Regions from separate parts of the Streptomyces sp. NBC_00631 genome, predicted to be linked through region 2. Evidence: riboswitches for the same ligand, from Rfam matches in the RefSeq annotation. Region 2 holds a riboswitch; the other holds the start of a gene.

Region 1 (3,401 bases), 5.4 Mb from region 2:
GGGCGGCGGCGACGACCTCGGCGGCCTTGCCGGGCACGCGGGCGGTGAGGGTGTCGAAGTAGGCGCCGTGCACGATCTCGACACCGCCGGCCTTGAGCCCGGCGGCGAGGATCGTGGCGTACCGGTGGGTGCGCTGGGCGATCGCCCGCAGCCCCTCGGGGCCGTGGTAGACGGCGTACATGCCGGCCATCACGGCGAGCAGCACCTGCGCGGTGCAGATGTTGCTGGTGGCCTTCTCCCGCCGGATGTGCTGCTCGCGGGTCTGCAGCGCCAGCCGGTACGCCTTGTTCCCGTCGGCGTCCACGGAGACGCCCACGAGCCGCCCGGGCAGGCTGCGCGCGAACTTGTCACGGACCGCCATGTAACCGGCGTGCGGCCCGCCGAAGCCCATCGGCACACCGAACCGCTGGGTGGTGCCGACGGCGATGTCGGCCCCGAGCTCGCCCGGCGAGGTCAGCAGGGTCAGCGCCAGCAGATCGGCGGCGACGGTGACGAGCGCGCCGGCCTCGTGCGCCTGCTCGACGACGGCCTTGAGGTCGCGTACGGCACCGGAGGCGCCGGGGTACTGGACGAGCACCCCGTTGATCTCCCGCGCGGCGAGGTCCGCCGGGATGCCGTCGGTGAGGTCGGCGACCACGACCTCCACGCCCGTCGGCTCGGCCCGGGTCTGGATCACGGCGACGGTCTGCGGCAGCGCGTCCGCGTCGACGACGAAGACGCCCTTCTTGTTCTTGCCCATGCGCAGCGACAGGGCCATGGCCTCGGCGGCGGCCGTGCCCTCGTCGAGCAGCGAGGCACCGGAGGTGGGCAGCCCGGTGAGGTCGGCGACCACGGTCTGGAAGTTCAGCAGCGCTTCCAGCCGGCCCTGGGAGATCTCCGGCTGGTACGGCGTGTAGGCCGTGTACCAGGCCGGGTTCTCCATCACGTTGCGCAGGATGACGGGCGGCGTGAAGGTCCCGTAGTAGCCCAGCCCGATCATCGAGCCGAGCACCTGGTTCCGGTCGGCCAGCGACCGCAGCTCGGCCAGCACCTCGGCCTCGGTCCGGGCGCCTGGCAGGTCCAGCCGGTCGGCGTTCTTGATCACGTCCGGCACGGCGGCCGCGGTCAGGTCGTCGAGCGATCCGTACCCGACCTGGGCGAGCATCTTGGCCCGGGCCTCGTGGTCGGGGCCGATATGGCGCTGCTCGAAGGGAATACCCTGCTCAAGCTCGGAGAGCGGAACACGCTGGGCGGTCATTTTGCGGAGGCCTCCTGGTCTGACGCGACCTTCGAGGGGTACCCCGGCACGGGTACCCCGACGGCCTCCCCCTCTGTCATCTCAACCTGAGAGCTTCGCCGGTGCGCCCTTGCGGACTACCGGCTTTCACCGTCGGTGAGAGCGGACACCGTCGACATCCGCCCTGCTTTCCAGAGTGACCTCGTCCGTGCGGTACGTGAGCCTGAGAGATTCCGGGGAGGAGTTGCTCCTTCGGCGCCTCCGGTTGCCCGGAGGACTCTCCCGCACGGGGTCAGCAGCCGCTTGCCAGCCTACCAGCGGGGGCAACGCCGCAGCCTTCGAGTGGCCGCCTCGTTCAATGTGCTCTTTTGTAGTGCTTACGGATGAGTTGCGACCAAGTGGAGGGCCCGTGCAGACCGACATCGATCCGCGCAACCTGATCGGCCGCAAGGCGTTCGACCGCAACGGCACGAAGATCGGCACGATCGACGAGGTGTACCTCGACGACGCGACGGGCGTGCCGGAGTGGGCGGCCATACGCACCGGCCTGTTCTCCCGGGACGCCTTCGTGCCCCTGGAGCCCAGCGAACTGGTCGAGGGCACCCTCCACGTCCCCTTCGACCGCGCCCTGATCAAAGACGCCCCCGACTTCGGCGTGGGCCGCCACCTCTCCCCAGAACAGGAACTCCAGCTCTACCACCACTACGGCCTCGACACAGCTCCCCCACCCCGCGACCACCCGGACCACGACTTCGGAAAACTGGCGGGAACGGAGGACGCGGGGGCGTGAGACCGACGCCGGGTCCGGTCGCTACGAGGAACGCCTCAGCCGCGGGCAGTCGTGCCGCCGGGGCGGCGCAGGTGGGCGCGGCGGCACCCTGACAGCGCCGGTAAGCGTCCTCACCCCAGCCCCGACACGCGTTCACGTACGCACCCCGGCCGCCGAAACCCCCGGCACCAACGGCAACGGCTCCGCAAGCTCCAGCTCAGGATCCCCGACCCGGAACGTCCGCACTCTTCCCGGCTCCAAAGACCCCGGCGTCTCGAACCGCACCGTCACCCGCCCCAGCCCGCTCCCCTGCACCCATCCGTGCCCGTACTCGGCGTGCCGCACATCGTGCCCCGCGGGCCACCGCCGCTCGGCGACCGCCTCCTGCTCCGCGACCGGCTCCGCCACGTCCTCCTCCGCCGCGAACTCCGCCGCCCCCTCCCCGGCCGCCGCCTGCGCGAACAGGTCCTCCTGCGTGTAGTCGGCCAGCCCTGACACCCCCACCCCCAGCAACCGCACACCCCCTGTCGTGTCCACCGAGTCCAGCAGCCGCGTGGCCGCCTCCCGCACCACCGCCGGGTCGTCGGTCGGCCCCCTGAGCGTCTCCGACCGGGTCAGCGTGGAGAAGTCGTACCGGCGTACCTTCAGCACGATGGTCCGCCCCGACAGCCCCGCCTCCCGCAGCCGCCGCACACAACGGCCGGCCAGCCGCTGCACCTCAAGACCCACCCGCATCCGGTCGTGGATGTCCACGTCGTAGGTGTCCTCGACCGACACCGACTTGGTCTCCCGCTCGGCCACCACGGGCCGCTCGTCGTGCGCGAGCGCCATCGCGTACAGGGCGTGCCCGTGAGCCTTGCCGAGCAGCCGGACCAGCTCGTCCTCTCCCGCCTCGGCGATCTCGTCGACCGTGGTGATCCCGGCCCGCCGCAGATGGTCCCCCGTCGCGGGCCCCACGCCCGGCAGGATCCGCACCGGCATCGGTCCCAGCATCGCCCGCTCCGTGCCGGGCTCGATCAGCACCAGCCCGTCCGGCTTGGCCTGCTCGGAGGCGATCTTCGCGAGCATCTTGGAGGCGGCGAGCCCGACGGACCCGGAGAGCCCCGTGACGACCCGTATGTCAGCGCGCAGCCTCTCTCCCACCAGTCGCGCCGACGCCGCGTCCCAGGCGGCCTCAGCGGCCTCCAGGTCCACGAACGCCTCGTCGAGGCTGAGCGGCTCCACCAGCGGCGAGAGTCCGCGCAGCAGCGCCATCACCTGTTCGCTGATCGACCGGTACAGCCCGAAGCGCGGCACCAGATACGCGGCGTTCGGCGCCAGCCGCCGTGCCTGCCCCATCGGCATCGCCGAGTGCACCCCGAACACCCGGGCCTCGTACGACGCGGTGGCCACCACACCGCGTGGCCCGAGCCCGCC
Region 2 (3,401 bases):
CGATGAGCCGGCCGGCCGCCGCGGGTACACCGAGGGAGGCCGACAGGACCTCCTCCAGTTCGTTGCCGGGCCACCCGCCGTGCGGGTGGGGGTGTGCCTGTGCCGGGAAGTCCGCGGGAATGTCCGCCGGGAAGTCCATCTGCCTACCGCCTGCTGGAAACCGCTGCTGAGGCTGGAAAGGCTAGCGGGTGACACCGACAAAGCCACCAGCCGCTCCGACCCGCACCCGCGGTCCCGCCGAGCGAAGCCAACCGGCCGGCGGACACCCGCGGTCCCGCCGAGCGAAGCGAACCGGCGGGCACCCGCGGTCTCAGCGTGCGAAGGCGATCCTGCGCAGGACGTCGGCCGCGTCCCGGTCCAGGAGGACCGCCGAGCCGACGCCCTCGGGCAGTTCTCCCTTCTCCACCGCGCGCAGCAGCCGGCCGGCCGCCCGGCGGTGGCGCAGGAAGGCGTACCGGGAGACGCCCCGGCCGCGCTCGCGCTGGCCGTCCAGTGCCGTGCCGGCGGTGACGTCGAGGAGGAGCAGGTGCAGGGTGCCGCCGCGGCGGCGGGCCTCGCGGGCCAGCCAGTCGCGGACCCAGGCCTGTGTCCCGCAGTCGTGCACGACCACGCCCTCGCCGGTGTCCAGGGCCCGGTGCAGCCCGGCGTAGTGGGCGAGCCGGACCAGGGGGCGGTAGACGGCGTACGGCAGGAGGCGGGCCAGGCGGGCGTCCCAGCGGTCGCGGGTGTCCTGGGAGTCGATCCGCAGGCCCTGGACGGTGCGGTGCATCAGGGTGGACTTGCCGCTGCCGGGCAGCCCGGTGACCACCACCAGGTCACGGGGGCCGAAGAGCAGGCCGAGCGGGCTGTGCCCCGCGCGGTCGCGCAGGTCGCGGACGACCGGTGCGGGGAGCTCGCCGCACCGCTCGTGGGCCGGGGCCGCCGGCTGCTGGGGCAGGGCGATGCCCGTCGTCGTCGCGTATGCCGTGGTCCTTGTCACCGTGACCGTCCTCCCTCGGGGTTCAGGAAAGGTTCTCCCCACTTAACGTAAAGAGAAGGTAATGCACGGTGTCTCGCGATTCCGTGCGCGTGGTGCCACAGCCGCGTCACAGAGGCAGCAGCCAAGTCCGGCCTGCCGTGCGGCCGGGCGGCGTGCAATGATGTCCGCGCCAACTGCATACCGGCCGTTTGAATCCGCGCGGGAGAGTCCCCAGCCGTCTTCGCTGGGGCGCCGAAGGAGCAAGTCCCTCCCTTGAATCTCTCAGGCCCCGTTACCGCGCGGGCGAGGCACATCTGAAAAGCGGGCCGCTGTGTCAGTGGCTCCACCCAAGGTGCAAGCCGTGATCACGTTCGTGGTCAGGGCGAACCTCTCAGGTTCCGATGACAGATGGGGAGGACAGACCTCGCCTGTCATGCCCTTGGGACCTCCGGGAGACGACCGACCGATGAGCAGTACCGATTCCGCCGCACTCCGCCACACCGCGCTCGATGCCCTGCACCGCTCGCTCGGCGCGACCATGACCGACTTCGCCGGCTGGGACATGCCCCTGCGCTACGGCTCCGAGCGCGACGAGCACGTCGCCGTACGGACCAGGGCCGGGCTCTTCGACCTCTCCCACATGGGTGAGATCACCGTGACCGGCCCGCAGGCCGCCGGGCTGCTGAACCACGCCCTGGTCGGCAACATCGCCTCCGTGGGCACCGGCCGTGCCCGCTACACCATGATCTGCCGCGAGGACGGCGGCATCCTGGACGACCTGATCGTCTACCGGCTCGCCGAGACCGAGTACCTGGTGGTCGCCAACGCCTCCAACGCCCAGGTCGTCCTCGACGCGCTCGTGGAGCGGTCCGCCGGGTTCGACGCCGAGGTGCGCGACGACCGGGACGCGTACGCCCTGATCGCCGTCCAGGGGCCCGAGTCGCCCGGGATCCTGAAGTCGCTCACCGACGCCGACCTGGACGGCCTGAAGTACTACGCCGGGCTGCCCGGCACCGTCGCCGGCGTCCCGGCCCTGATCGCGCGCACCGGATACACCGGCGAGGACGGCTTCGAGCTGTTCGTGAAGCCGGAGCACGCGGTGGAGCTGTGGCAGGCGCTGACCGAGGCGGGTTCCGCGGTGGGCCTGGTGCCGTGCGGGCTGTCCTGCCGGGACACCCTGCGCCTGGAGGCGGGCATGCCGCTGTACGGGCACGAGCTGACCACGGAGCTCACCCCCTTCGACGCCGGGCTCGGCCGGGTGGTGAAGTTCGAGAAGGAGGGCGACTTCGTGGGGCGCGCGGCGCTCGCCGAGGCCGCCGAGCGGGCGGGGCAGAACCCGCCGCGGGTGCTCGTCGGCCTGGTCGCCGAGGGCCGCCGGGTGCCGCGCGCCGGCTACCAGGTGGTCGCCGGCGGCGAGGTCGTCGGCGAGGTCACCTCCGGTGCGCCCTCCCCGACCCTGGGCAGGCCGATCGCCATGGCGTACGTCGACGCGGCGCACTCGGCGCCGGGCACGGCGGGCGTCGGCGTGGACATCCGGGGCAGTCACGAGCCGTACGAGGTCGTGTCGCTGCCGTTCTACAAGCGCCAGAAGTGATCGCCTCTACGAGCGTCGGCCACGGCCACCGAACGTGATCCGGCGCACATCGCCGCTGGTCACGCACGTTTCCAGCAGTCCCCCATTCACCAGCACTCCCCCGCGTACAGGAGAATTCAGGCCATGAGCAACCCCCAGCAGCTGCGTTACAGCAAGGAGCACGAGTGGCTGACGGCCGCCGAGGACGGCGTGGCGACGGTCGGCATCACGGAGCACGCGGCCAACGCGCTCGGTGACGTCGTCTTCGTCCAGCTCCCGGCGGTCGGCGACACGGTGACCGCGGGCGAGTCCTGCGGCGAGCTGGAGTCGACGAAGTCGGTGTCCGACCTGTACGCGCCGGTCACCGGTGAGATCACCGCGGTCAACGAGGACGTCGTCGAGGACCCCTCCCTGGTGAACTCGGCCCCCTTCGAGGGCGGCTGGCTGTTCAAGGTGCGCGTCGCGGACGAGCCGGGCGACCTGCTCTCCGCCGACGAGTACACCGCCTTCACCGCCGGCTGAGAGCCGCAGCAGACCCCGGCCTAGGAGTCGTAGAAACAGATGTCCGTTCTGAACACGCCCCTGCACGAGCTCGACCCGGAGGTAGCCGCCGCGGTCGACGCCGAGCTGGAGCGCCAGCAGTCCACCCTGGAGATGATCGCCTCGGAGAACTTCGCTCCGGCCGCGGTCATGGAGGCGCAGGGTTCGGTCCTCACCAACAAGTACGCCGAGGGCTACCCGGGCCGCCGCTACTACGGTGGCTGCGAGCACGTCGACGTCACCGAGCAGATCGCCATCGACCGGGTGAAGGAGCTGTTCGGCGCCGAGTACGCCAACGTGCAGCCGCACTCCGGTGCCTCCGCCAACCAG

Evidence for each region. A riboswitch is a leader RNA that binds a small molecule or an ion and turns the genes downstream of it on or off. The one in region 2 is predicted to bind glycine.
Region 1: it holds a riboswitch for glycine, as region 2 does, so the genes downstream of both, gcvP (aminomethyl-transferring glycine dehydrogenase) here and gcvT (glycine cleavage system aminomethyltransferase GcvT) in region 2, are expected to answer to the same signal.

Annotation. Positions count from the first base shown of each region.
Region 1 covers NZ_CP107734.1:2,184,659-2,188,059, forward strand. The annotation lists gene gcvP (aminomethyl-transferring glycine dehydrogenase) at 1-1,237, opposite strand, end outside; glycine riboswitch at 1,418-1,511, opposite strand; gene OHB00_RS10035 (PRC-barrel domain-containing protein) at 1,626-2,006, shown strand; gene OHB00_RS10040 (DNA polymerase IV) at 2,139-3,401, opposite strand, start outside.
Region 2 covers NZ_CP107734.1:7,597,891-7,601,291, reverse strand. The annotation lists gene OHB00_RS35060 (enhanced serine sensitivity protein SseB) at 1-139, opposite strand, end outside; gene OHB00_RS35055 (AAA family ATPase) at 311-979, opposite strand; glycine riboswitch at 1,169-1,266, shown strand; gene gcvT (glycine cleavage system aminomethyltransferase GcvT) at 1,425-2,552, shown strand; gene gcvH (glycine cleavage system protein GcvH) at 2,676-3,053, shown strand; gene glyA (serine hydroxymethyltransferase) at 3,093-3,401, shown strand, end outside.